One region of the Rothia sp. 11254D007BW genome, then DNA from elsewhere that is predicted to be linked to it. Evidence: predicted binding sites of a transcription regulator. Region 1 holds the regulator's gene; the other holds the start of a gene.
The links. The regulator HrcA, encoded in region 1, represses chaperone genes, less so after heat shock. The targets are predictions, from matches to a motif close to TTNGCACTCGNNNNNNNCGAGTGCNAA.
Positions count from the first base shown of each region.

Region 2: the regulator HrcA is predicted to act here: its motif matches at 16,509-16,535, upstream of groL (chaperonin GroEL).

Region 1 covers NZ_JBPWPK010000001.1:653,214-661,698, forward strand. The annotation lists gene lepA (translation elongation factor 4) at 1-1,609, shown strand, start outside; gene hemW (radical SAM family heme chaperone HemW) at 1,609-2,859, shown strand; gene ACEE43_RS03025 (DUF4870 domain-containing protein) at 2,948-3,364, opposite strand; gene ACEE43_RS03030 (DUF3097 family protein) at 3,523-4,380, opposite strand; gene hrcA (heat-inducible transcriptional repressor HrcA) at 4,558-5,550, shown strand; gene dnaJ (molecular chaperone DnaJ) at 5,597-6,727, shown strand; gene ACEE43_RS03045 (16S rRNA (uracil(1498)-N(3))-methyltransferase) at 6,736-7,494, shown strand; gene ACEE43_RS03050 (PhoH family protein) at 7,577-8,485, shown strand, end outside.
Region 2 covers NZ_JBPWPK010000001.1:2,185,424-2,205,634, forward strand. The annotation lists one part of gene ACEE43_RS09905 (IS3 family transposase) at 1-859, shown strand, start outside; partial or broken gene ACEE43_RS09910 (transposase family protein) at 926-1,228, opposite strand; gene ACEE43_RS09915 (hypothetical protein) at 1,204-1,338, opposite strand; gene ACEE43_RS09920 (histidine phosphatase family protein) at 1,756-2,871, shown strand; gene ACEE43_RS09925 (VanZ family protein) at 2,871-3,311, shown strand; gene ACEE43_RS09930 (DeoR/GlpR family DNA-binding transcription regulator) at 3,411-4,202, shown strand; gene ACEE43_RS09935 (1-phosphofructokinase family hexose kinase) at 4,199-5,161, shown strand; gene ACEE43_RS09940 (PTS fructose transporter subunit IIABC) at 5,216-7,213, shown strand; gene ptsP (phosphoenolpyruvate--protein phosphotransferase) at 7,244-8,941, shown strand; gene ACEE43_RS09950 (HPr family phosphocarrier protein) at 9,066-9,344, shown strand; gene ACEE43_RS09955 (lipid II:glycine glycyltransferase FemX) at 9,571-10,671, shown strand; gene ACEE43_RS09960 (threonine/serine exporter family protein) at 10,752-12,875, shown strand; gene ACEE43_RS09965 (threonine/serine ThrE exporter family protein) at 12,865-14,484, shown strand; gene ACEE43_RS09970 (uracil-DNA glycosylase) at 14,546-15,226, opposite strand; gene ACEE43_RS09975 (DUF3263 domain-containing protein) at 15,289-15,531, shown strand; gene ACEE43_RS09980 (LytR C-terminal domain-containing protein) at 15,631-16,377, shown strand; gene groL (chaperonin GroEL) at 16,705-18,330, shown strand; gene ACEE43_RS09990 (hypothetical protein) at 18,570-18,722, shown strand; gene rlmC (23S rRNA (uracil(747)-C(5))-methyltransferase RlmC) at 18,841-19,977, shown strand; gene ACEE43_RS10000 (isochorismate synthase) at 20,070-20,211, shown strand, end outside.

The DNA.
Region 1 (8,485 bases):
CAACTATGCCCTGAATATGATTGACACCCCCGGTCACGTGGACTTCACCTACGAGGTCTCTCGTTCTCTGGCTGCGTGTGAGGGTGCCCTGCTGCTGGTGGATGCTGCTCAGGGTATTGAGGCTCAGACCCTGGCTAACCTCTACCTGGCTATGGAAAATGACCTGACCATTATTCCGGTGCTCAATAAGATTGACCTTCCGGCAGCCCAGCCCGATAAGTATGCCGAGGAGCTGGCTAACCTGATTGGTGTTGAGCCTGAGGATGTGCTGCGGGTTTCGGGTAAGACCGGTGAGGGTGTGCCCGAGCTGCTGGACCGCATCGTTGAGCTACTGCCCGCGCCCGAGGGTCAGGCTGATGCCCCCGCTCGCGCCATGATTTTTGACTCTGTCTACGACTCCTACCGCGGTGTGGTCACCTATGTTCGTGTGGTGGACGGCAAGCTGGAACCCCGCCAGAAGATTAAGATGATGTCTACCGGCGCCGAGCACGACCTGCTGGAAATCGGTGTGATTTCTCCCGAGCCCAAGCCGACCGACGGCCTGGGCGTGGGCGAGGTGGGCTACCTGATTACCGGTGTGAAGGACGTCCGCCTGTCCCGCGTGGGTGATACCGTTACCGGTGCCCACAAGCCTGCCGCAGAAGAGCTGGGTGGCTACGAAGACCCCAAGCCCATGGTTTTCTCTGGTCTCTTCCCGATTGACGGCTCTGACTACCCGGCCCTGCGTGACGCCCTCGATAAGCTGCAGCTCAACGACGCCGCCCTGATTTACGAGCCTGAGACCTCTGCGGCTCTAGGCTTTGGTTTCCGCTGTGGCTTCCTGGGCCTGCTTCACCTTGAAATTGTGCGTGAGCGTCTGGAACGCGAGTTCAACCTCGACCTGATTTCTACTGCCCCCAACGTTATCTACGATGTGGTGGCTGAGGACGGCACCGCCCAGCGCGTGACTAACCCCTCCGAGTTCCCCGAGGGTAAGGTCGCTACCATTCGCGAACCGATGGTAGCTTGCACCATCATTGCCCCGAACGAGTTTGTGGGCGCGATTATGGAGCTGTGCCAGTCCCGCCGCGGCACCATGGGCGGCATGGACTACCTTTCCCAGGATCGCGTGGAACTGCGCTACCGCCTGCCCCTGGCCGAAATTGTCTTTGACTTCTTCGACCAGCTCAAGTCCAAGACCCGCGGTTATGCTTCTCTGGACTGGAAGTTTGACGGTGAGGAAGAAGCCGATCTGGTCAAGGTCGATATTCTGCTGCAGGGTGAGAAGGTTGACGCTTTCTCAGCTATTACCCACCGCGATAAGGCCTACTCCTACGGCGTGATGATGACCGGCAAGCTGCGCGAACTGATCCCTCGTCAGCAGTTCGAGGTGCCGATTCAGGCTGCTATCGGTTCCCGCATTATTGCCCGTGAAAATATCCGCGCTATGCGTAAGGACGTTCTGTCTAAGTGCTACGGTGGCGATATTTCGCGTAAGCGTAAGCTGCTGGAGAAGCAGAAGGAAGGTAAGAAGCGTATGAAGATGGTGGGCCGTGTTGAGGTCCCCCAGGAAGCCTTCATCGCTGCCCTGTCCTCCGGTGAAGAAGGTAAGGACAAGGGCAAGAAGTAATGCCAGCCCAACCCCTGGGCGCTCCGGCCCCCTTGGACGGCAGAATCCCCGCTGATTCTGCCGTCCTCGGTCTTGAGCGTGATTTTTCTCTCTACGTGCACGTGCCCTTCTGTTCGGTGCGGTGCGGTTACTGTGATTTCAATACCTATGCCACCGAGGATTTCGGCAACGGGGTGGGTTTGGGCACTTATGCCGAGGACGCGATCGCTGAGTTGCGTTTTGCCCGGAAGGTTTTGCAGGAGTCGGGCGTCGCTGACCGTCTGCTCTACTCGGTCTTTTTTGGTGGGGGTACCCCCACCAAGCTGCCGGCAGCTGACCTTGTGAGGATTCTGCGCGAAGCGGTTGAGCTGTTTGGTGTAGAAGAGGGTGCTGAGGTAACGACCGAGGCCAACCCCGACTCGGTGACCCGTGAGGACCTTGAGACGCTGAAGGCCGGTGGCTTTACCCGGGTGTCCTTCGGTATGCAGTCGGTGGTACCTGAGGTACTTGAGGTGCTTGATCGTACCCACACTCCGGCGAATGTTCCCAAGGTGGTTGCCTGGGCCAAAGAGGTTGGGCTGCAGGTGTCGGTTGATCTGATTTACGGGTCACCGGGGGAGAGTCTGGCCCAGTGGGAGCAGTCGGTGCGGGCTGCGGTGTCGTATGCCCCCGACCATATTTCTGCCTATTCGCTCATTGTTGAAGAGGGTACCAAGCTAGCTGCCCAGATTCGGCGGGGTGACTACACCATGCCCGATGAGGACCTGATGGCAGATATGTACCTGCTGGCTGAGCAGATTTTCAATGAGGCCGGCTACCACTGGTACGAGGTGTCGAACTACGCCAAGTCACCGGAGTACCGTTCCCGCCATAACTATGCCTACTGGCGCAACCAGGACTGGTGGGGAATTGGCCCCGGCGCCCACTCGCATGTAAACGGCACCCGCTGGTGGAACCTCAAACACCCGGTACCCTATGCCAACCGAGTCCGGACTGGTCAAAGCCCGGCTGCTGCCCGCGAGGTTTTGGGGGAGCAGACCCGTAGGTTTGAGGACATCATGCTACAGGTCAGGGTCATTGACGGCCTAGATATTTCCCGCCTGCTGGAGGGTGGCGATGCTGCCCGAATCGAGGCGTCCCTGAACTGGCTTGAGGGGCAGGGTTTGATTGACCCCGAGGCGAGAGCAGGCGGACGAGTGCAGCTCACCCTCCAGGGGCGCCTGCTGGGCGACGCGGTGACCAGGGAGCTCCTCCCCGATATTGACAGCTAACTGCTTTTCCCCACCAGGGGAAACGATAGGGGGCGGTCTGACTCAGCTGAGTCAGACCGCCCCCTTCATGTTCTAGCAACCCGGGTGCCTACTTACCGCGGCGAGTGAGCTTGCTGAAAAGACGGGTATTGCCCTTGTACTGGTAGGGGTTGCCGCGGGTTACCTTTACACCGGCGATCAGAGCTGAGATAGCCAGGTAGGTCCAGGCCAGGGCAGCAATCAGGCCAAAGAGCCAGCCGATAGCCGGAATGTTGCTGAGCATAATAGAGACGGCCAGAACCAGGGTGGGCAGCAGGGTGAAGTCGAGAGCTTCACGGGATTCCTGCTCGGTGAAGGGGCCGCGGCCTCGGTAGAGGTAGTAGATGACGGCCGCGGGAATACAACCTAGCACGCCCCCAAAGTGTGCAGCGGTTGCGATATTGCGGTCTGCGCTAACAGACAGGTGTGCAGCGGTTGCAGGTGACCCCTTGTAGGCGGTCGAGGAAGGTGCTGATGCGGTCTTCAAGAATTCTTCTCTTTGAGGTTGAAGGGCGAATGAGTGATGCGCAGGCTTTTAAGCCCACCAGTCACAATTTTAGTCAAAGCCGGGGGAGGGCGGTATATGTGAAGCCTGCGAATTTATGGGGGAGCAGGACGATATTTGTCACACTGCCTGTACCCGCTCTAGCCTGCTGGCCCGTCAAGGGTGACGAAGTCAATGAGGTGTTCTACCGGCCCTAAGAGACTTGGTTCAAGGTCGGTGTAGGAGTTGACCCTCTTGAGAATGGAATCCCAGCCAGCGCGGACGTCCTCGGGGGTCTCTGCCGCCCGCCCGAAACGCCGCAGTATGCCGGTCTTCCAGTCTTCCCCGCGGGGAACCTCGGGCCAGGCCTGTAAGCCCAATACCTGGGGCTTGACGGCCTGCCAAATATCCACAAAGGGGTGGCCCACAATCAGCACGTTATCGCGGGCACCTGCCACAGCCATAGCCTCTTGCGCGATGCGCTCTTCCTTACTCCCTGCCACCAGGTGGTCTACCAGAATTCCGAGTTTGCGGTGGGAGGCCGGGCCAAAACCTGTAACCGCTGCGGCGAGATCGTCAACCCCGTGCAGGGGTTCCACCACGATACCCTCAACCCGTAGGTCGTGGCCCCAGACCTTCTCAATAAGCTCAGCATCGTGCACGCCCTCCACCCAGATACGGCTGGCCCTGGCCGTCCGTGCCGGAGCGTTCTCCACCGCAACCGACCCCGACCGAGAAACCTGCCGTGTAGCGGTCTTAGGTTTCTGTTGAGGTTTGGTTAGATCAATGCTGCGGCCCTCAAGCAAAAAACCCGGGCCCAGGGGGAAGAACTTGATACGGCCCCGCCGGTCTTCGAGGCCCACTTGAGGGCCGGACGCCGTAGCCCGCAGGGTCACTGCCGCCCCCACAAAGCCGGTGGCGGCGTCCTCTAGCACCATGCCGGGGGCAAGAGGTACCTTGGGCAGGGCAGGACGGTGGGAGGTGAGGTCAGCCTGACCCCAGGTATCGCGGTAGTCCATCGGTGTGTCTCTCACTCTCTCATCCAGGGGCATTAGCCGTCAGCGTATCGAGTTCTGATTCTAGTTCAGTGGTATTAGAGTTAACGGGTAACTTAGCACTCAAGGTCATCAAGTGCTAACCTAGCCCCGCAGACCTCTTCGCCCACCAGGCGAAGACCTATGAGCCCAGGAGGTGCCGTGAACCACCCGAGACGCTTGCAAGTTCTGCAAGCCATCGTCGAAGAATACGTGCACACCCGTGAGCCCGTGGGGTCTAAAACCCTGCTTGAGCGGCATCAGCTGGGGGTTTCCAGCGCCACCGTGCGTAACGATATGGCGGCCCTCGAAGAGCAGGGCCTGATCCAGGCCCCCCACGCCAGTGCCGGGCGGGTGCCCACCGACCGGGGCTACCGCCTTTTCGTTGACCAGATATCGTCCCTACAGCCTCTCTCTGACGCTGAAAAACGGGCGATTCGAACCCTTCTCGATAGCGCCGAAAGCGTTGATGAGATGATGAAGACCAGCGTGCGTCTACTCTCATCGCTCACCCACCAGGTAGCTATGGTGCAGTACCCCACCGGCCCGGCTACCAGCGTGCGCCATATCGAGCTGGTTTCCCTCTCCAGCACCACGGTTCTGCTGATTCTTATTACCGACTCCGGCCAGGTAAACCAGCGCACCCTCACCCTTGCCCACAACCCCGAAGAGCTTGCAGTAGCCCGCCAGCAGCTCCTTGACCTCTACGCCAACCGTACGCTCGACAGCATAGCCGCAGCACCGGCGTCCGCCCCCGGCAATAACCTGCTCAGCCCCCTCACCGAGGCCCTGCACCTACTCGCCGCCCAGGGTGCCTCTTCTCAGGTACTGATTGCAGGTACCTCCTACCTTGCCGCCTCGACCGTAGATTTCAGGGGCAGCATCGCCCCGGTGCTCGATGCCCTAGAAGAGCAGGTTGTGCTGCTGAAGTTACTCACCGACCTAGACCACGATGAACGCGGATTTGCCGTGAGTATCGGCTCTGAGAACCGCAGCGAATCCCTAGCCGAAACCTCGGTCGTCGCCAGTAGCTACGGGCCCGGGGGAGCTGCCCACGTGGGAGTCGTTGGCCCCACCCGCATGGACTACACCAGCACCGTCTCCAAGGTCAACGCCGTAGCCCGCTACCTATCCAAGATTTTGGGCCAGGCCTAGCCCTGCGCCTACCCCCTTTAAACCAGCCCATCGAAAGAGAGAACCAGTGAGCAGTCACTACGAAACCCTCGGCGTCTCACGCGATGCCAGCCCCGAAGAAATCAAGAAGGCCTACCGTAAGAAGGCCCGCCAGTTGCACCCCGACATCAACCCTTCGGAAGAAGCTGCCGAGGAGTTCAAGCGCGTCTCCCTCGCCCACGATGTGCTCTCTGACCCCGAAAAGCGCCGCATCTACGACCAGACCGGCAACGAAAACGGCACCGCCGGTGGCTTCGGTGCAGGAGCAGGCGGCTTCGGCGGGGGCTTTGGCGGCTTCCAAGATATCTTCGATACCTTCTTCAACTCTGCCCCGCGCGGCCCCCAGAGCCGCGTCCGCCAGGGCCAGGACGCCCTCATCAACGTCAAGATCGACCTCAAAGATGCCGTCTTCGGCACCAACAAGCCCATCACCGTTGATACCGCCGTTACCTGTGACCTCTGCAAGGGCGAAGGAACCGCCGAGGGCACCCACCCCGAAACCTGCGACACCTGCCACGGCCAGGGCTACATGCAGCGCCAGGTCCAGTCAATTCTGGGCACCGTCGTGCAGCCCGTTGAGTGCCCCACCTGCCGCGGGTTCGGCACCGTCATCAAGCACCCCTGCGCTGAATGCTACGGCGAAGGCCGCGTGCGGGAACGCAAGCCCCTCACCATCAAAATTCCCGCCGGCGTCACCAATGGCGCCCGCATCCGCCTGGCAGGCCAGGGTGAAGCCGGTACCGCAGGCGGCCCCAACGGCGACCTCTACGTTGAGCTGCGCGTCAACCCCGACCCCACCTTCAGCCGGGACGGCGATGACCTGGTAGCTACCGTCGGTGTGTCCATGACCGCAGCGGCCCTGGGCACCACCATCACCCTCGACACCTTCGACGGCCCCCAGCAGGTACAGATTCCCACCGGAACCCAGTCAGGTGACGTGGTCACTCTCAAGGACCTGGGCGTCACCCACCTGCGCGGCGGCGGCCGCGGCGACATCCGTGTGCAGATTGAGGTACGTACCCCCACCGACCTCACCGAGGAGCAGAAGAACCTGCTCAAGCAGTTCTCCGAGCTTCGCGGCGAAGACCTGCAGGTTAGCGAAACCGTCACCCATAAGCAGGGCGGCTTCTTCTCCCGCCTCAAAGACCACCTCAAATAGGACGACCCATGAGCAACGCTGTCTACTACATCGAACCTGACGAGCTGGCTGCCCTGACGCCAGGTGCCACCCTGCACCTGACCGGCGACGAGGGGCACCATGCCCTCGTTAAACGTCCGGAGCTCGGGGAAGGGCTCGACGTAGTAGACGGTGAGGGCAACCGCGCTATCACCCGGGTTACTGAGCTGGGTCAGGACGGCCCCGTGCTTGAGGTCCTCGAGCTCACCGAAGATACGGTGGGGGTAGAGATATACCTTGTGCAGGCCCTGGCTAAGGGGGATAGGGATATCCAGGCCATTGAGATGGCCACCGAGCTGGGTGCCCACGGTATTGTGCCCTGGAGCGCCGACCGGTCTATTGTGCGCTGGAAGATGGAGCGGGCCGTCAAAGCACGGGCAAAGTGGCAGAATACGGTGCGGGCAGCAGCTAAGCAGTCCCGCCGGGCCCTGCTGCCCCCGGTCTACGAGCAGCACTCAACCGCAGATTTAGCCGACCTTGCCCACGAGCTGGGGGAGGACGGCCTCTTCCTGGTTCTCCACGAGCAGGCAGACTACCGTCTCACCCAAGCACTTGAGCGGCACCTGACCGATCGGGTGAAAGAGGTCTACTTCATCGTGGGCCCCGAAGGCGGTATCAGCCCCCGAGAACTCGACCTGCTCGCAGAAGCCGGGGCCCACACGGTACTGCTTGGCCCAGAAATCCTCCGCAGTTCTACCGCCGGTGCAGCCGCTATTTCTGCCCTCAACGTTGCGCTAGGACGCTGGTAAACCCCGTTCTGCTACAGGTAAAGTAAGAACTACCGCGTACGCTTTGTATTTCAAGGAGCTCTGACAGCCCGCACGGGCATCTATGACTACCTCATCTACGGCTAGCAGCCGCCCCCTCTCTGTTGCCCGCACCTTCTCCTTCCGGTCAACCGAAGAGATGGTCGCGGTGCTTGGCCCCCACGACGGAAATATCACCCTCATCGAGCAGGCCTTTCCCGGGCTCACCATTCGCCCTAAGGGGCTAGACGTCATCGTTACCGGTCCCTCAGAAACCGTAGCCACCACCGTCCGTCTGCTGGCTGAACTCACCATTTTGGTAGAGAACGACACCCAGGTCACCGGCGAGGTGGTCAAGCGCATCATGGGCATGATGACCGCCAGCCTCTCCCACCCAGCTACCGCGATTAGCCAGAATATTCTGAGCTCCCGGGGCAAGAATATTCGCCCGAAGACCATTAACCAGAAGTCCTATGTCGATGCTATCGATGCCAACACCGTGGTCTTTGGCATCGGCCCGGCAGGTACCGGTAAGACCTACCTGGCCATGGCCAAGGCGGTACAGGCCCTCCAGTCAAAGGAAGTCAACCGCATCATTCTGACCCGCCCCGCTGTTGAAGCTGGCGAGCGCCTAGGCTTCCTACCCGGGTCGTTGAACGAGAAAATTGACCCCTATCTACGCCCGCTCTACGATGCGCTGCACGATATGTTGGACCCCGAGACCATTCCCCGCCTGATGGAGGCCGGGACCATTGAGGTGGCGCCCCTGGCCTATATGCGCGGTCGTACCCTGAACGACGCTTTTATTATTTTGGACGAAGCGCAGAACACTACGGTGGAGCAGATGAAGATGTTCCTGACCCGTTTGGGCTTTGGGTCGAAGATGGTGATTACCGGTGACGTCACCCAGGTGGACCTGCCCGGTGGTCAGTCCTCAGGTCTGAAGCAGATTCGTCAGATTCTTGAGGGTATTGACGATATCCATTTCGCGGTT
Region 2 (20,211 bases), 1.5 Mb from region 1:
CGAGCCCATTTGCCGAGTCCTATCCGAGCATCTTGATGGTGGCTTCATGACGGCTAGCGGCTATTACCGCGCAATGAGCCGTGTCGCTTCAGCCAGGTCACTCTCCGACCAGCTGCTCATCCCCGAACTGGTAAGAATCTACCAGGAGAACTATGGAGTCTATGGTGTGCGCAAAATGTGGCAGGCCATGAAACGGGCAGGCTGGGCTATTGGCCGGGACCAAACCTACCGGCTCATGCGTGCAGCTGGTATTCAGGGTGTGCATCGGGGCCGTAAGCCTGTGACCACCAGGGCTACCAAGGCTCCTGATCACCGCCCTGATCTGGTCAACCGCCAGTTCACCGCTAAAGCGCCGAACCGCTTGTGGGTCGCGGACTTCACCTATGTGCGCACAGGTAGTGGCTTCTGCTACACGGCCTTCATCACTGATGTGTTCAGTCGAAAGATTGTGGGTTGGGGTGTTTCCTCGAGTATGCATACGCTGGGGATGCCGCTGATGGCTTTGAAGCAGGCTTTGTTTGAAGCCAGGCGGTCAGGGTCTGATTTGACGCAGGTGGTGCATCACTCGGACCGTGGTTCGCAGTATCTTGCTGATGATTACACGCGTGAGTTGAGGCGGCTGGGTGTTCAGTTGTCTGTAGGATCTACTGGAGATTCATACGATAATGCTTTGGCTGAGTCGGTGAATGGGGCTTATAAAGCTGAGCTGGTGCGTGGCCGGTTCTTTGAATCTGTTGCTCAGTTGGAGGCTACTACGGCGGGTTGGGTGTACTGGTGGAATCAGCGGCGGTTGCATGCGTCTCTTGGTTATCGGACTCCGCAGGAGGTGGTTGATGGTGCGTTAGTCGATGTTGCGTAAAGTATGTGATTTTCTTGGGTGGTGAGTGTGACCGAAACCCAGTACATATCATATTCTGAGGCTTATTCATAAGGTCCCACCAGTCGCCAAAAACACCAACCCCCGCACTACCGAAAACACCCGACCACACAAGCCCAAAGGTCGCATGAACCCGGTATGAAGAATCCGACACGTCTTCACCTGGGCAATCACCTGCTCAACCACCGACCGCAACCGGTTCAGCACCCGATTATTCTTCTTCTGCTCCCAATTCAAACGCTGCCCAGGCTTACGCTTAGTCGGGGTAGCTAGCCCCAGCCCCACGTAGCCCTTATCCGCCAAAATCGAAGAACCCAGGAGCTCACCTAGCTTGTGAGCTCTGAATGCATGGGTGTTATGTCTAGATTCAGCTTAGTGAGCGCTCTTTCGATAGTGCTGATGGTTCGTGAAATCGCGGGCTGTGAGACTTCGAAGAGGTGAGCTAGAGCTTCTTGGGTGATGTTATGCCCGGTAGCTAATTAGTGTGATTTTTAGGGCCTGGGACAGGAGAGCTTACGGGGGGGCTGGTTTGGCCCAGGTGAGCTGGTGGGTGAGGGCTTTTAGTAATGTAGTGAATTGCGTGGTGGTGAGCCCGTTCGTACGCTAGTGTGGCAACGGTTCTTCCCGGTGTGGTTTGAGAATATTTGTGATGATTTATCCTCAAGGTTGCCTGCTGGGTGGGCCGTTGTCTAGTTGGTAGGGGCTCATGCTTCAACCCCCTTATGAATAAGCCTCAAAGTGCCGCAAAAGCGACAGGGAGCTTTTTCATGATGTCCTACTTAGAAGTTGTGTATGCCGAAATAGCTATGTGTCGTATAGCTCACTAAATACTCTAGCAGGTAGAGAAACGGGCACTACCGGGTGGGATAATAGACCCCATGCCTAGCGTACTCATTCGACACGGACAGACCGACTGGAACCTCGTACACCGCCTGCAAGGCTCCAGCGACATCCCCCTCAATGCCACCGGCCGCGACCAAGCCAAGGTTGCCGCCGCCAACGTCCTACAGTACGCCCGCACCCTGCAAGCAACCGACCCCAGCTTCATCTGGCACGGCGTCGTCACCTCACCCCTCGCGCGCGCGGTAGAAACCGGCGCCATCATCGCCCAAGAACTCGGCCTGCCCGTCCTTGGCACCTACGCCGGCCTGGCAGAACGCTCCTTCAAAGAGCTCGAAGGCGTCACTAACACCCCCGCCCTCTGGGAAACAATCGAAAACGAAACCGCAGACATCGAACCCCTGTCAGACTTTCTAGCCCGCGTTGAAGACGCCCTCGACCAGGTTGAAGCAGACCACCCCGGGCGTAACCTCATCATCGTGGCCCACGGTATGCTCATCTCCCGCCTGCAAACCGCCCGCACCGGCCAGAAAGTGCCGGTGCCCCACAACGGTGAGGTGGTGCCCCTGGCACCTGCCCGCCGGGCGTCCTCTATCATGCTCATCCGCCACGGTCAGACCGACTGGAACAAGGCCCACCTCATGCAGGGCTCCAGCGATATTCCCCTCAACGAAACCGGCCGCGCCCAGGCCCACGAGACAGCTGCCTCTCTTAAGGCTCGGGGTTTTGAGTTCGACGTGGTGGTTTCGTCCCCGCTCTCCCGCGCCCACGAGACCGCAGAGATTATTGGCGCAGCCTTCGGTCTGACCGTCAACCGCACCTACGATGACCTGATAGAGCGCAGCTACGGCGAAGCCGAGGGGCTCGATATTTCAGCAGAAGCCCGTAAAGAACCCGACGCCTACTACAGCGGCGTTGAAAGCGAACGCTCCGTCTACTTGCGCGGCATTAGGGTGCTGCGCCAGATTGCCCGCGACTACCCGGGCCAGCGCGTCATTGCCGTCTCTCACGGCTCCCTGATTCGCCGTGCCCTCTCTGCCACCCACGGCCGCGAATTCGGCACTATCGCCAACGCTGAACCCTTCGAGGTTGACCTGCCCGGTTTGGCCCACTGGCTAGAGGTCAAAGAACCCCTGCTGGTAGGTAAGCCCTAGTGGGGCGTATCTTCCTCTGGGGCATCACCTGCCTGTACGTAGCTGCCGTCGCCTTCATCGTTCTCTGGCCCACTCACGTTGACTCCGGCGAGTCCGGCGAAACCCTAGCCAGGATACTTGCGGACGGCCACGCCCGCGGCTGGCTGCCCGGTTGGTTTGGCTACGGGCAGGTGGAGTGGCTGTCGAACGTGGTCATGTTTGTACCTGGCGGCTTTCTCTTTACCTGGCTGCTGCGCCCGGCCCGCCCCTGGCTCGTACCCCTGGGCGGTCTGGCCTGTACCCTGGCTATCGAAACCACCCAGCACTTCATGCCCGGGCGCACCAGCTCGCCCCTGGACGTCCTCGCCAACACTCTCGGGTGTGCTATCGGTTGGGTTTTGGCACTAGCCCTAGTGAAATTGACCGAAAAACCCAACCAAAACACCGAAATACACCCGTAACCGTGGGTTTTACATTGACGTACCCACAGAAACCCACATAAAATCAACTATAGATAGGGTCACCCGACCCACCTTCCAGTTGTATAAGGTGATAAACACATGTTCGCTGAAGAACGACGTGCCGAAATAGCGAAGCTCGTAGCTTCCGCACGCCGTGTCAACGGCGCAGACCTGGCTAGACGCTACGAAGTCACGATGGAAACCGTCCGCCGTGACCTAGCAGCCCTCGAAGCTGACGGTAAGCTGCGCCGTGTGCACGGCGGTGCCGTAACCGTAGAGCAGTCGACCTCTGTAGAGTCGTCTATCGCCCTACGTCAAAACATGAACACCCCCGAAAAGCAGAAAATCGCTCTGCGTGCCTACGAGCTGCTGCGCGATTCGGACGCCGGTGCGGTAGTTCTCGACGCCGGTACCACTATCGAAATCCTCGCCGACCGCATTGCTGCCGCAGATTTCTCCCTCAAGTCAGGTGCCGACCGCCTCATCATCACCCACGCCCTTCACATCGCCGTGAAACTGGCTGAAGCCGATGGCGTGGTGCTCGATATGGTAGGCGGCCAGCTGCGCAAGATGACCTGGGCCGCTGTTGGTACCCGCGCCGCTGCCCACTTCGAAACCATCCGACCCGACATCGCCTTTATTGGCGTGAACGGCCTGGACGCTGAATTTGGGCTCTCCACCCCCGGTCTGAACGAAGCCATCGTCAAGACCGCCATCGTCAAGTCAGCCCGCCGCGTGGTGCTCCTGTGCGACTCCGCCAAGTTCGGCCAGGAGTCCCTGGTACGTTTTGCCGGGCTTGAAGACATCGATACTCTCATTACCGATAAAGCGCCCGAAGGCGACCTCGCCGCAGCGCTTGAAGAATCCAACGTAGAGGTGCTTATCGCATGATCGTTACCCTAACCGCTAACCCCAGCATGGACCGCACCGTGGAACTGAACCACGAAATCAAGCGCGGTGCCGTTCAGCGTGCCGTCGCGGCGGCGTCCGACCCCGGTGGCAAGGGCGTGAACATTGCCCGCGCCCTCAACATCTCCGGCTTCGAAACCGTAGCGGTGCTGCCCGGCGACAACGAAGACCCCGTACTGGCCAGCCTCAAAGAGGCAGAGGTGCCCTTCGTTAACATGCCCATCGGCGCGCCGATTCGCTCCAACATCACCATCGTTGAGCCCGACGGTACCACCACCAAGATCAACGCCCCCGGTGAGCCCCTGAACGATGTAGCCCAGCAGCAGCTGACCCGCCTCATGATCAAGGAAACCATCGAGGCCTCCTGGCTGGTGCTGGCAGGCTCCCTGCCCGCCGGCGTCCCCTCCGACTACTACGCCGTTGTGGGCCGCTCAATCCGCGAGTCCCTGGGCGAGAAAGCCCCCCGCATCGCCGTTGACACCTCCGGCGCAGCCCTGCGCGACGCCCTCGTTGGCCTGGACGGCATGCCCAACCTCATCAAGCCCAACTCCGAAGAACTCGCTGAGCTGGTCGGCAAAATCGAGATGGCGGACGAGCTTGAAGCCAGCCCCGAACTCACCGCAGCTACCGCCAAAGAACTGGTCGACCGCGGTGTCGAAATGGTCCTTGCTACCCTCGGCGGGGGAGGGGCCGTGCTGGTGACAGCAGAAGGCGCCTGGCACGCCATCCACGCCCCCATCAAGGTGCGCTCCACCGTGGGCGCAGGCGACTGCTCCCTGGCAGGCTTCCTGATTGCCCACGAGCAGGGTAAGACCCTGCCCGAATGCCTGGTGCAGGCCGTAGCCCACGGTTCAGCAGCAGCCTCCCTGCCCGGCACCCAGGTGCCCACCCTAGAATCAACCACGCCCGAAGCAGTCACCCTGCGCGAGCTGGCCCTCTAAACCCCAACCGAACCACATTCTCAAACCCCTAAAACACAATCCGAGGAGGAGCACATGTCTGCTCTCATCACTGCGGATCTCATCAGCCTCGATGAGAACCTCGGCGAGACCCGCTTCGATGTCATCGAACATCTAGCTGGTGCCGTCGTAGGTGCTGGCCGCGCCACCGACTTTGAGACCCTCTACGCCGCTGCGCGCGCCCGCGAGGAAAAGACCGACACCGGCATTCCCGGTGGTATCGCTATTCCCCACTGCCGCAGTGAAGCAGTCACCGAGCCCACCCTGGCTATGGCCCGCCCCAACCCCGCCGTTGACTTCGGCGCTAAGGACGGCCCCGCCGACCTCATCTTCTTCATCGCAGCTCCCGCAGATGGCGACGAAGCCCACCTGAAGATTCTTTCTCAGATGGCTCGCTCCCTCATGAAGAAGTCCTTCACCGCTGCCCTGCGCGAAGCCAAGACCGCTGACGAGGTCGTCGTCCTCGTTGAAGAGGCCCTGGGCCTGCGCGAAAAGGCAGCTGAGGCACCCGCTGCCGCTGCCGCGTCCGGCTCCGTAGCCGCTGCCGAGGCAGAAGCCCCCGCCCGCCGTAAGAAGATCGTGGCTGTGACCAACTGCCCCACCGGCATCGCCCACACCTACATGGCAGCCGATGGCCTCAAGTACGCCGCCGAAGAGCTGGGCTACGACTTCAAGGTTGAGCCCCAGGGCTCATCCGGTGGTGACAAGCTCACCCAGGCCGAAATCGACGAAGCCGATGCCGTCGTCTTTGCCGTTGCCCTGCCCGTCCGCGGCCGCGAACGCTTCGCCGGTAAGCCCTACGTCGAAGCCCCCGTCAAGCGCGGCATCGACGAGCCCAAGGCCATGATCGAAGAAGCCCTTGCCGAAGCTGAGAAGCCCAACGGCAAGCGCGTCGCCGCAGGTGCAGCTGACTCCTCAGAAACCGCTGAAGAAGGCGGCTCCTGGGGCACCCGCATCTACAAGGCCCTGATGACCGGCGTCTCCTACATGATTCCCTTCGTGGCAGCAGGCGGCATCATCCTGGCTATCGGCTTCATGCTCGAAGCGATCACCATGCCCAACCTGGGTGACGTAGACACCGAAGCTATCCTCTCCGGTGCCTCCCTCACCAACCTGGGCGACACCCCGCTCTCCCTCTACCTGGGCGCTGCCCTGCACACCATCGGCGCCTTTGGCCTGGGAGCTATGGTCCCGATTCTGGCAGCCTACATCGCCTACGGCCTGGCCCAGCGCCCCGGCATCGCCCCCGGCTTCATCGCCGGTTCTGTCGCCGTTATGGTGGGTGGTGGCTTCCTCGGCGGTATCGTCGCCGGTCTGCTCGCAGGTCTGTGTGCCTACTGGCTCTCCCTGCTCAAGCTGCCCCGCTGGCTTGCATCCATGATGCCCGTGGTCATCACCCCGCTCGTAGCCACCCTCTTCGCAGGCGGCCTCATGTTCTTCCTGCTCGGTGGCCCCCTCGCCTGGGTTACCACCTCTCTTGAGAACTGGCTCAACTCCATGACCGGTGCCTCAGCCATTCTGCTGGGCATCATCCTGGGCGCCATGATGGGCTTCGACCTCGGCGGCCCCGTCAACAAGGCAGCCTACCTTTTTGCCACCGCAGGCCTCTCCGCCGGTACCCTGGCCTCCCAGCAGGTCATGGCAGCCGTCATCATCTCAGGTATGGTTCCCCCGCTGGCTATGGCCCTGGCCACCGCCGTCCGCCCCAAGCTCTTTAGCGCTCCCGAACGCGAAAACGGCAAGGCAGCCTGGCTGCTGGGTGCCTCCTTCATCTCCGAAGGTGCCATCCCCTTCGCCACCGCCGACCCCCTGCGCGTGATCCCCTCATCCGTTGTCGGCGCAGCCGTTGCCGGTGCTATCTCCATGGGCGCAGGCGTAGCCTCACCCGCTCCCCACGGCGGTGTCTGGATCATCGCCCTGGTTGAGAACCCCCTCATGTTCCTTGTGGCCGCCATCACAGGTACCGTAGTGGGCGCTCTCATGTATATTGTTCTCAAGTCACTTGCAGGCCGTAAGGCCGAGGCAACCGCCTAAATCACTTCAACCTCTTAGAAGGAAAACACTATGACTACCTACAAGGGTGTCGGCGTCTACGCCGGCCGCGTTATCGGCAAAGTCCTTCAGATGCCCGAGCCCATCAAGGCTCCCTCATCATCCCTGAAGCTCTCAGCCGACGAAACCCCCGAGCAGGCCGCCGAGCGTATCAAGGCCGCAGCCGAAACCGTCAAGAACGGTCTGCTGGAGCGCGCCGAGCACGCTAGCCGCGATGGCAAGGCCGTGCTCAAGTCCACCTCCCAGATGGCAACCGACCGCGCCCTGCTCAAGAGCGCCATCAAGATCGTTGAAAAGCAGGGCAAGGCCCCCGAACTGGCAGTCTGGGAAGCCGCATCAGCCTTCGCCGACCAGATGGCAGCCCTCGGCGGCTACATGGCCGAGCGCGTTACCGACATCCACGACGTCCGCGCCCGCATCGTTGCCGAGCTGACCGGCCAGCAGGCCCCCGGCATCCCCGTCTCAGCTGACCCCTTCATCCTGGCAGCTATCGACCTGGCACCGGCAGACACCGCCACCCTCGACCCCAAGCAGGTCATCGCCCTCATCACCTCAGACGGCGGCCCCCAGGCCCACACCGCGATTCTTGCTCGCGGTCTCGGCCTGCCCGCTATCGTTGCCGCCAAGGGCGTCACCGAGATCGAAAACGGCACCGAAGTCTACATTGACTCCAACGAAGGCACCGTCAACACCGAGGTCACCGACGAGCACCGCGACCTGGCCGAAAAGTACGCCAACCGCAAGGAACTGCCCGACTTCGACGGCACAGGCGCCATGGCAGACGGTACCCTCGTGCCCCTCTACGCCAACGTCGGCGACGGCAAGAGCGCAGAAAAGGCAGCCGGCCTCAAGGCCGAAGGCGTGGGCCTGCTCCGCACCGAATTCGGCTTCCTGGGCCACGACGCTGAACCCTCAGTAGAAACCCAGACCGCCAGCTACAAGGCCGTCTTCGACGCCTTCCCCGGCCAGCACATCGTCGTCCGCACCCTCGACGCAGGCGCCGACAAGCCCCTGCCCTTCCTCAACGTCAAGGAAGAAGAGAACCCCGCCCTCGGCGTCCGCGGCTACCGCACCGACTGGACCGTACCCGGCGTCCTCGAACGCCAGCTCGAAGCCATCAAGGCAGCAGCCGACGGCTCCGACGCCGACATCTGGGTCATGGCCCCCATGATCTCAACCACCAGTGAAGCCCGCCGCTTCAAGGAAATGGTTGATGAAGTAGGCCTGGCAACCCGTGGCGTTATGGTCGAAACCCCCGCAGCAGCCGTCAACGCTGAAGCGATCCTCGGTGAAGTCGACTTCGTCTCCATCGGCACCAACGACCTCACCCAGTACACCATGGCAGCAGACCGCCTGCTCGGCGACCTGGCCCACCTCAACAACCCCTGGCAGCCCGCCGTCCTTAAGATGATCAAGCTGACCGTCGAAGGCGCCAAGCGAGCATCCGCCAAGGCTGGCGTCAAGAAGTACGTCTCCGTCTGCGGTGAAGCAGCAGCCGACCCTGCACTGGCCGTCGTCCTCGTTGGCCTGGGCGTTGACACCCTCTCCATGAACGCTGGCGCCATGGCAGCTGTCTCCGCCGTGCTCAAGTCGGTCACCCCCGAAAAGGCCCAGCAGATCGCCAACGACGCCCTCGACCAGATCTCCTCAGCAGAAGCTAAGGAAGCAGCGCGTAAGCACCTGCCGATTCTGGACGAGCTCGGCCTCTAACCTCCACCGTCCACTACTGAATAAATCACACCAAAATAAGCGGTTAACACGCGCGAAACATACGCACCTGATTTAGACTCAGTAGTGGACAACAAATCCGCACCCCCTTTATAAGGAGAACACCATGGCAGAACGTATTGCCACCATCGCAAGCCGTGTTGGCCTGCACGCCCGCCCCGCAGCGATCTTCGCTGAAGCAGCAGGCGACCTCCCCGTTGAAGTCACCATCGCAGCTGAAGGCGAGCCCGCAGACGAGGCAATGGACGCAGCATCCATCCTGTCCCTGATGTCACTCGGCGCTAAGCACGGCGACAAGGTCGTTCTGCGCGCAGAGGGCGAAGGCGCTGAAGAAGCACTCGACACCCTGGTCAAGATCCTCGAGACCGACCACGACGCCGAGTAATACGGTTTAGTCGAGCAATCTCAGCCTAACGGTTTGAACATGAAGCCCCCGCTTACCGCAAGCGGGGGCTTCACTGTGCCCGGGTAAGGGGCGACAGAGCCGATACCCAGTTACACCAGACGAAACTCACGGCGCCCACAGGGTGCATAGCCCGCCCACTCTCGATAGACTGGGAAGCTGAAACCTTTCCCGCGCCCACGCGCGCACGAAAAGAAAAAGAGGGACCTTGCGACAGTTCACAGCCCGCTTCGCTACCGACGCCGAAATCGCCTCCTGGGATGACCACGTCATCGCCAGCCCCGGTGGCGGCAACCTGCTGCAGTCAGCGTCCTTCGCTTCCGTCAAAGCCAAGTACGGCTGGAAGCCTCTCTACCTGGTCTACGAAGGCACCACCGTCCTTGACGGCGCAGAGGCCCCTTTTGCCAGCTACAACCTGGTGCTCGAAAAGTCCGTACCTGCCCTCGGCAAAATCTGGTACATGATCAAGGGCCCCGGTGTGAACTCTGTTGAAGAGATCCCCGCGATTCTCGATGCCAACAAGGACTTCATCAAGCGCGAGAAGCTGGGCGTCTTCGCGGTTAAGATTGAGCCCGATATCATTGCAGACGACTCTATCAACGCTTTTATGGCCAAGACCGGCCTGGTCAAGAGCTGGAACATCCAGCCTAATGACTCCACCGCGATTCTTGATACCGATAAGAGCGAAGAAGACGTGCTCAAGTCCCTCTCCTCCCGCGGACGCAACGCCGTGCGCCGTTCGCTGCGTGAGGGCTGCGAGGTTGAGCGGGTGCCTCTGACCGAAGAGAACATGAAGAAGATGTACGCCCTCATGGACACCGTGGGTCAGGGCAACGCCAACGTGCATCTGCGCTCCTACGACTACTACCGCGATTTCTGGACCACCTTTGAACAGGCTGGCCAGGGCCGTCTCTACTTCACCTACGAGGACGGCGAGCCTTCCGTAGGCGCCTACGTGATTCGCTACGGCGAGAAGGGCACCTACAAGGACGGCGGTTCTAAGCCCCGCCGCAAGCAGTACGGCGACTCCCACCAGGTACAGTGGACAGCCCTGACCGACCTGATGAAGGAATTCGACATCAAGAGCTACGATTTCTGCGGCACCCCGCCCAAGAGCGAGCTCAAGAACAAGGAACACCACCACTACGGCCTGGGTCTCTTCAAGACCTCCTTCACCAAGGACGTCATCGACTACGTTGGCGTCTGGGACCAGGTGCTTTCACCGGTCAAGTACAAGGCCTGGAACCAGGCTGTTGAGAAGGTTATGCGCCAGCTCTGGGTCCGTAAGACCGGCCAGCCTTTCTACTAAACCGACCCCGGTTCAACTTGGGTACAGCGGACGCTGTGCCTGAACAACTTTCACCGTAAGAGGCGGAAGGAGTAATCCCTTTGACCCCCAGCAAGACTCCCTTGCAGCAAAAGGCTTACCCTTCCGCCTCTGCTTTTGATATGGCTCCCTCTGATGAGGGCACCGGGGCCGGAGCTTTTGGACAGACGGCCCTGCTGCCGCGCATGGCATCGGGCGAAAGCCCCGCGACTGGGCAGGGGAGTGCCGCGAAGCAAGCACAGGGAGCGGACGCCGGTGGGCAGGACGCCCCCGCCCCCTCGTCCTCTCAGGCTTGGGGGCCCCTGCCGGTCGTATCCCTCGACGATGTGCGGGACCCACAGCTGCGCAACCGCCTGGCCCACCTGGGGCAGGGGGAGAGCGCCTTTGATACTCCTGCTGAAACCGTAGACTCTACAGCTACCGGGGTAGCTGAATCGCGGGCGTCCGCTTTTGATCTGGCAACCCCCGCCACCTATCAGGTGCCCTCAGCTTTTGGCCCGGCTACCGACCTGAGCCTGGGGAGAGCCGATAGCGACAGCGACCCTGGCCCGGTAACTGCGGGAACCCCCACCGTTAACGAGGCAACCGGTCTGCAACAGGCCTCCTACCCCTCGGCTGCTGGGCCCCACACCGTTGCCCTGCCAACGACTCCCCGCCCGTCCGTCAAGCGCCCCTCGAGGGTGCGCTCATCCCTCAAGTCTTTTGTGAGCACCGACCAGTCGCTCACCAAACCCATGCGCGGCATTGCCCGCCTAGCCCAGCGTCCTTTCAATATCGCTGCAGCCCACCGGGCTGAGTACGTGCGTGAGAAAGAAGAGGCCCGCGAGGTCCTCAACTTCTCCCTGCGTCTAGCCGAGACTATGTTCCACTACGGGGCAGATACCGTCGATGTGGACTCGGCGATTGTGGCCGTGTGTGCAGCCTACGGTCTGGACGATGTAGAAATCGATATCACCAACCAGTCGGTGATCATTAACTACGTCTCTGATATCGACGAGGTCGATGATCGTACGCGGGCTATTAACCTGAGCGAGCCCGAAGACTCCGCACCCGGTAAAGAACGGTTTAGCCACACGGTTATGCGCGTGGTGCGGTCCTGGTCAGAGAACTACGCTGCCCTGGACGACATCTACAAGCTCATTAACGACATCACCGCGGGTGGGTTGCCCCGCCACCGGGCCGAGCGTCGCCTGCACAAGATCAACACCGCTAAAAAGCCCTACTCGCCCATGATTATCATGCTGGCTAACATAGTGGCGGCCTTCTCGCTGGTTCTGGCCCTGGGCGGGTCCCTCGCAGCTGGGGCTGTGGGCGGTATCGTTTTCCTGGCGATTCACTTCGTCAACAGCCTGATTTCTAAGCTCAAGATGCCCGGATTCTTCAACATGGCTGCGGGCGCCGGTGTGGTTACCTTCGCCGCTATTTATATATCGGATGAGGCATCTATCTTCTCCCAGGTGGGCTTTCACGTCTCGGCTCCCCACATCGTGGCGGCGGGGCTCATTATGCTCCTGCCCACCGCCCGGTTGGTTTCAACGGTGCAGGACGCCCTCAACGGCTTCCCGCTTACAGCGGCGGGTAAGTTCGTGTCAACCGGTATGTCCTTCCTCGGTATCGTGGTGGGGCTGGCTTCGGCGGTAGCGGTGCTGTCGGTACTGGGGGTGAGCGAGCTCGATATCACCGAAACCCGATTTGTGGGTGCGGGTCTGGCGGTCAGCTACACCTTCTTCATGCTGGCCTCTCTTGCCTTTGCGGTGACCACTCACGCCCGCTGGCGAACCCTTCTGTGGATACTGCTGATCGCTACCTGCGGCTTCTGGGTCTACCAGGGCTATACGCTCATGTTTGGCCCCGGGGCAGGGCGAGCCAACACGGCTTTTGCCGCTCTCGTGATTGGCCTGATGAGTACCTTCCTGGCCTATCGCCTGCATGCCCCTGCCTCCATCTTCTACGTTCCTGCCCTGACCTTCCTACTTCCCGGTCTCTCGGTCTTCCGCGGCCTCTACCTTTTTACGGTCGAAGCTAACTCCGATGCCGGTGTGCCCGGTATGGTAGCGGCTATCGCCATTATTCTTTCTATGGCATCTGGCGTAGTTCTGGGGAGCTACCTCATGCAGTACATCATTCAGCGCTATCTGAGCCCCTCGGTTGAAGGTAGCGAACAGAAAGAAAAACGTGACCGCTAGCGGCGGCTCCCGTGATACGCACGGCTTTTCTGAAAAGCCCGCTGCCGCCCAGCCCTTAGCCAATCAGCCGCCTGCACAGGTGGAGCTGCCGCAGGCGTCCTACCCGGCCACCGCCCCCGCGCCTCCGGTTTCTTCGCGCCGTCGGGCAGCTGCGAGCCTGCGCTCTTTTGCCCAGCCTCAGCAGGCTCTAACCGTACCTATCCGCGGGATCGCCCGCGTTGCCCAGCGTCAGGTTGCGCAGGTTGCCTTAGCCCGTTACCGCCAGCGGGTCAGACAGAAGGAAGAAACCCGCGAAATCCTGGCTTTTACCCTGCGCTTGGCCGAGACCCTCTTCCACTATGGTGCCGACGCGGCAGATGTAGATGCTGCGGTAGTGACCGTATGCGCCATGTACGGTATTCACGATGTAGAAGTTGATATCACCTATCAGTCCATCGTGATTAACTACGTCTCTGAGTTCGACGAAGCGGCTAGCCGCGGGCAGCTGCCCGAAGCCGGAGGGTTGGAGAACGAAAAACTGGGCTTGACCCTGGTGCGGGTCGTTCGCTCTACCTCCGAGAACTACTGGGCTCTGCACCAGCTCTACCGACTGGTGCACGATATCGCTCAGGGGACCGTGAGCCGGGCCCGGGCCGAACGCCACCTAGCTCGGGTCAACGCTCAAAAGAAACCCTATTCACCGGCCGTTTTATTGGCGTGGAACCTGCTGATCGCGGGGGCATTTACCCTGGGGGTGGGAGGGTCTTGGCGGGCTGCGGTTACTTCTCTTGTGGTGTTTACCGTGGTGAACTTCGTACTGGTGTGGGCGGGGCGTTTGCGCCTGCCCAGCTACTTCATGATGGCCCTGGGCGCTGCAACGATTACGGTGCTGGCCCTACTCGTATCAGATCCCTTAGGGTGGCTGTACAGTAGAGGGTTTTACGTTTCTGCCCCGCACATCGTGGCAGCCGGGCTGATGATGTTCCTTCCCACTTTCCGCCTGGTTTCAGCGGTGCAGGACGCCCTTCACGGCTTCCCGCTGACCGCCGCCGGTAAATTCGTGGTGACGGGAGCAAACTTTACCGGTTTGATTGCCGGGATCTCGGTAGCGGTAACCCTCATGAACTATTTTGATGCCACCAGTCTTGACGTGCAGCAGTCGGTCTTTAGCCCCCCGCCCTTGTGGGTTTCTATTGCCGGTATGGTCATCGGTAGTGCTATGTCTGCAGCTGCCTGGCAGGGGTCAGCGCGCACTATTGTGCTGTCTGGACTGGTGTCTTTGGTGGGGCAGCTAGCCTACTACGGGGTAGGGGCGGTCGCCGGTGAGGACGGCGCCCGTCTGCAGGTGCTGGCAGGGGCAACAGCCGTAGGGCTGAGTGCTGGCTTCCTTGGGTATCTTCTCCACAGCCCAGCGTCGATTTATTATGTTCCGGGCATGATGTTTATGCTGCCCGGTCTCACTATCTTCCGCTCTTCCTACCTCATCTTGAACGGGCAGGATACGCTGATGGGGTTGCAGGGGCTCACTCTTGCTGGTGTGACTGTTTTGCTGATGGCAACAGGTATTGTGTGCGGCACCTATCTATGGGACGCTCTGACAGAGCGGTTGCGCACCTTGGCAAAAAATTAGGTATATGCCTTCATAGCTATGAACTGAATAGGCTTCTGACAAGCGGATACTGCGTTTGTGGCTATCGGGGGAGCTGCCAGTTAACGGGATCTGCCCCCTGCTGAACCAGAAGTTCGTTGACCCGGCTAAAAGGGCGGGAACCGAAGAAACCCCGCGAGGCCGAGAGCGGGGACGGGTGCGGGGACTCCACACAGGGGTAGCCGCCAAGCAGGGGCCTGCATTTGCGGGCGTCCGCACCCCAGAGCAACCCCACCAAGGGCATGCCCCGCTGCGCCAGCGCCTCGATGGCAGCGGTTGTGACCTGCTCCCAGCCCAGATTGCGGTGCGACCCCGCCTGACCTGCCCCCACCGAAAGCACCCGGTTCATGAGCATAACCCCCTGGGCGCTCCACGCCGTGAGATCCCCGTGGGCCGGAGGTACCAGCCCGGTGTCGGCCTGGAGCTCCTTATAAATGTTCTGCAGCGACCGGGGAATCGGGCGCACCTCGGGGCGCACCGAAAAACTCAGACCCATCGCGTGACCGGGGGTAGGGTAGGGGTCCTGCCCAATCACTAGCACCTTCACCTCGTTCATGGGGTAGGTAAAGGCTCGAAAAATATCGGCTCCAGGGGGAAGAGTTGCCCGCCCGGCCTCGTGCTCTGCGCGCAGGAAGTTACCCATAGCTCGAATCTGAGGCTCCACCGGGGCGAGGGCTTGAGCCCAGTCAGGGGACATAATCTCATGCAGGGGACGGGCAGGCACAGTACTCCTTGAAAGGGATGCGGTATTCTCCCTACTAAGACTAGACCACTGAAAGTTAAGAGATGAGCAGCGAGACCACCGAACCCGCAGAGGGCTTGAGCGAGCTTGAGGTAGCTATTCTCAATCTCGAGAAAAAACGCTTCAAATACCAGGGCAGCAAAGAACAGGCTATTACCCGTACTCTGGGGCTTACCCCGGTTGCCTACTATCAGCAGCTCAACGCTCTGATCGACAACCCCAAGGCAGTTGCCGCCGAACCCGCGCTCACCCGCCGCCTACGGCTCAAGCGCGATGCCCTAACCTAAGCCTCTTAGCCGGTAGGGAGCGTGAGCCCGCTTCACCGGCACCTAGCGTGTACCCTAGTAACTAAAAGCCCGCCACCGCGCACAATCATGAGGACGCCCGTGAACAGCTACCCCCGCGATGAGTTTGACGACATCGATGAGAACAACGCCCGCCGCGGCGCCTATCGCGGTGCTGTTAACGATACTGCGACGTCCCGCGCTGGTCTGCTCGCTATTATTGTTAGCGGCGTGCTGGCCCTCATCGTGGGTGGCACCATGTACGTGATCTCTCCGCGCACCGCCGCCCCCGAGGCGTCCGGCTCAACCAGTGCCACCGCTACCGCATCGGCGAGCCCGAGCGCTGAAGCCACTCCCACCACTAACCCTTCTAGCGTGACCGTTGAGGTGTATAACTCCAGTGCGCCTGCTGGCGCTGCTGCCCAGGCTACCGCAGCCCTCGAAGAGGCCGGCTACACCGTTACCTCTACCGCTAACTGGGCAGGAGCCTACACAGCGGAGTCTTTGGTGTACTTCGCCACAGGGGCGTCCTCAGAAGCCAACGAAATAGCCGACACCCTGGGGCTGCCCACCATCGCCCAGGACTACCAGGCTGAGACCGGTCTCGTCTACGTGGTGCTCGGAGCCGACTTTGACCCCACCAGCCTGCCCGGGGCGCCGTCCTCACCTTCAGCTACTGCCCAAGAAACTGCCGATAGCGGCACCGGAGCGGCAGAGATAGGGCCTAACCCCGGTATACCCACCTCCGTTGATCGCTATAGCTATGACCCGGCCACCGCTACCTTCTATCTAGACCCCACCGGTAACTACATCTATGACTCGGCAACCGGTACCTACCAACTAGGCTAGGGACGCTTACTCGCGGCCAGCGGACGTCCGCCTACCACCTGCCCGGCATCTCTTGTGCGCTGTGGGCGATTAAGGCTCAGCTGGGGGAGCAATAGGTTTGCGCCCCTAGAGCTCAAGTGCCAAGATTGGTATTAGCACTCAGAGGCTTCGACTGCTAAATCATGTGCTAGGTTTAGCCGCCGAACCGCTCTTGAGTAAAACACCTGAAGCGATGCTCTGGTGAGGCGCACCCTACTCGCCCCGACGGCGAGAGATGGGCTGCGCCGTCCGTCGCGGGCACCGAAGAATCGCGCTCACCCCGAATGTTCCAGAAGGAGCGAAAGCCATATGGCAAAGCTGATTGCTTTTGATGAAGAGGCACGCCGCGGTCTTGAAAAGGGTCTGAACACCCTAGCAGACGCAGTGAAGGTAACCCTCGGCCCCCGCGGTCGCAACGTTGTACTGGAGAAGGCCTGGGGCGCACCCACCATCACCAACGACGGTGTTTCCATCGCCAAGGAAATCGAACTCGAAGACCCCTACGAAAAGATCGGCGCAGAGCTGGTCAAGGAAGTCGCCAAGAAGACCGACGACATCGCCGGTGACGGCACCACCACCGCAACCGTCCTGGCTCAGGCTCTCGTCCGCGAAGGCCTGCGCAACGTTGCCGCTGGCGCCGACCCCCTCTCCCTCAAGCGCGGCATCGAAAAGGCTGTAGAAGCCGTCACCGCCGAGCTGCTGGAGTCAGCCAAGGAAGTTGAAACCGAAGAAGAGATCGCCGCAACCGCATCTATCTCAGCCGGTGACCCCGAAATCGGTAAGCTGATTGCTCAGGCCATGGAAAAGGTCGGCAAGGAAGGCGTTATCACCGTCGAAGAGTCCAACACCTTCGGCCTGACCCTGGAACTGACCGAGGGTATGCGCTTCGACAAGGGCTTCCTCTCCGGCTACTTCGTCACCGACGCAGACCGCCAGGAAGCTGTCCTTGAAGACCCCTACATCCTGATCGTCAGCTCCAAGATTTCAAACGTTAAGGATCTCGTTCCCGTCCTTGAGAAGGTCATGCAGTCCGGTAAGCCCCTGCTGATCGTCGCTGAAGACGTTGAGGGCGAAGCTCTGGCTCTGCTGGTTCTGAACAAGATGCGCGGCTCCATCAAGTCTGTAGCTGTCAAGGCTCCCGGCTTCGGCGACCGCCGCAAGGCCCAGCTGGCTGACATCGCCATTCTCACCGGCGGCCAGGTCATCACCGAAGAGGTCGGCCTCTCTCTCGACACCGCAACCATCGACCTGCTCGGCCAGGCCCGCAAGGTTGTTGTCACCAAGGACGAGACCACCATCATCGAGGGCGCCGGCGATGCCGACGCTATCGAGGGTCGCGTAGCCCAGATCCGCGGTGAAATCGCTAACTCTGATTCCGACTACGACCGCGAGAAGCTGCAGGAGCGCCTGGCCAAGCTGGCTGGCGGCGTTGCAGTTCTCAAGGCAGGTGCCGCTACCGAGGTTGAACTCAAGGAACGCAAGCACCGCATCGAGGACGCCGTCCGCAACGCTAAGGCAGCCGTTGAAGAGGGCATCGTCCCCGGCGGCGGCGTAGCCCTGATTCAGGCCGGCGTTAAGGCCTTCGAGAAGCTGGAACTTTCCGGCGACGAAGCAACCGGTGCCAACATCGTCCGCGTCGCTATCGATGCCCCCCTTAAGCAGATCGCCTTCAACGCAGGCCTGGAGCCCGGCGTTGTTGTCGACAAGGTCCGCAACCTGCCCGCAGGTACCGGCCTGAACGCTGCAACCGGCGAATACGAAGACCTCATGGCAGCAGGTATCAACGACCCCGTGAAGGTTACCCGCTCTGCCCTGCAGAACGCTGCCTCCATCGCCGGTCTCTTCCTGACCACCGAGGCCGTCGTTGCCGACAAGCCCGAACCTGCAGCAGCAGCTGCTGCCCCCGACATGGGTGGCATGGGCGGCATGATGTAATTACGTCCGCCTGAGAAAACCGGTTCATTTCCGGTTCCTCACGTGCTGTAAGCTCCGCCACTTCTTGCCCCTGGTAAGGAGTGGCGGAGTTTTTACACCCTTCTGAAAATATGACTAAAAATTTTAGATAATAGTATTGCACTTCACACCAGTCTGTGGGTATGCTTTAAATCACTAAAGAGGTCTTCTCTTACTTTTATTCATCAGTATCAAAGGCGAAACTGAAAGGTGTGAGGCATATGGTTACCATTGTCGATCTTGTTCTCTACGCAATCATCGTGGGGCTCTTGGCAATGTTGCTTGTTGCCTACGCATCCGACGGCTGGACCAAGCTCGAGAAGAAGAGCGCTGAGGCTCTCCATCGCGATCTTGCATTTGGTGCAGGTGGCTAAGAGTTAATAGTGATTGTGTTTTCCTGGAACCGGCGTCTCGGCAACGAGGCGCCGGTTTCTCTATACCCAAAGCTCCACCTATACGACCGGTGGCAGGGAGCTGTAAAATAGTGAAGTTATGCGTTGCCACTACTTCGATGCCGGCCTCTGCCGCTCATGCTCTCTACTTGAAACCCCCTACACCAATCAGTTAGCGGGTAAACAGCATGACGCCCAGACCCTGCTCGAACCCTGGGCGAGCCTCAGCTGGCTCCCACCTGTAGCAAGCGCAGACCAAGCCTTCCGCAACAAGGCCAAGCTGGTTGTAGGAGGAACCTCCCAGCAGCCCACCCTCGGTATTCTCGACAGGCAGGGGCAGGGCATTGACCTCACCGACTGCCAGCTTTATCTGCCCGCAATTAGCCGGGCCATACCCGTCCTTGCTGACCTGATCCAGCGGGCTGACCTTACCCCCTACAGCGTTCAGAAGCGCAAAGGGGAACTTAAAAACATTCTGGTGACCGCTTCCGATAGCGGCGAACTGATGGTCCGCTTCGTTCTGCGTTCCAAGAAACTCATTGTTGCGCTCAAACGAGAACTGCCCTGGCTTCACGAACAGTTACCTCAGCTCGCGGTAGCGAGCGTCAACCTGCTGCGCGAACACGTTGCTCTGGTCGAGGGTGATGAAGAGATTATTCTGACCGAGCGCACCACCCTGCCCATGCAGGTTAACGATATGACCCTGCATCTGCGCCCCCAGAGCTTCTTCCAGACCAACACCCCCATCGCAGCTTCCCTGTACCGTCGGGCTCAGACATGGGTCAGCGAAGCTGCACCGGCCAGCCTCTGGGACCTCTACTGCGGGGTAGGGGGCTTCGCCCTGCACGCTGCAGCGGTCATGCCAACGGGGGCTACCGTAACCGGTATTGAAATTAGTAGCGAAGCTATTGCCTCTGCCCGGCGCACCGTCGCTGAACGCGGACTTGCGGGTTTACACTTCATTGCCCAGGATGCGCCCGACTATGCCACCAGTAGCGGCCAGGTACCCGAGATGCTGATTGTGAACCCGCCCCGCCGGGGGCTGGGGCCGCAGCTTTCTCACTGGATCGAGGGCAGCGGTATCGACCAGGTGATCTATTCGAGCTGCAACCTGCGCTCTCTCGTCAAAGATCTCAAAAGCATGCCGTCGATGGAGCCCGTGCAGGGGCAGGTAATGGATATGTTCCCGCACAGCAACCACTACGAGACGATTATGCTACTCCAGCGTAGCCGCTAAGTGCGCCACCATTTTTAGGTTCTCATCAGGCCTGTGTACTAGGGTGAAAGAAGCCCAACTCCGCTCCCCGAATAAGTGTGAAAGAAAGTAAAATGCCTCAGTTCCCTGCCCTGCCTTCGCCTTTTATGCTGGCTGAAGGCACTACCGTAGTGCGGGCTGAAGGTGCCCTGACTCCGGTGAGCGAGGCAGACGCTCTGAGCCTGGCCCAGCGCCGGGGCTCTGCGGTGGTGGGAC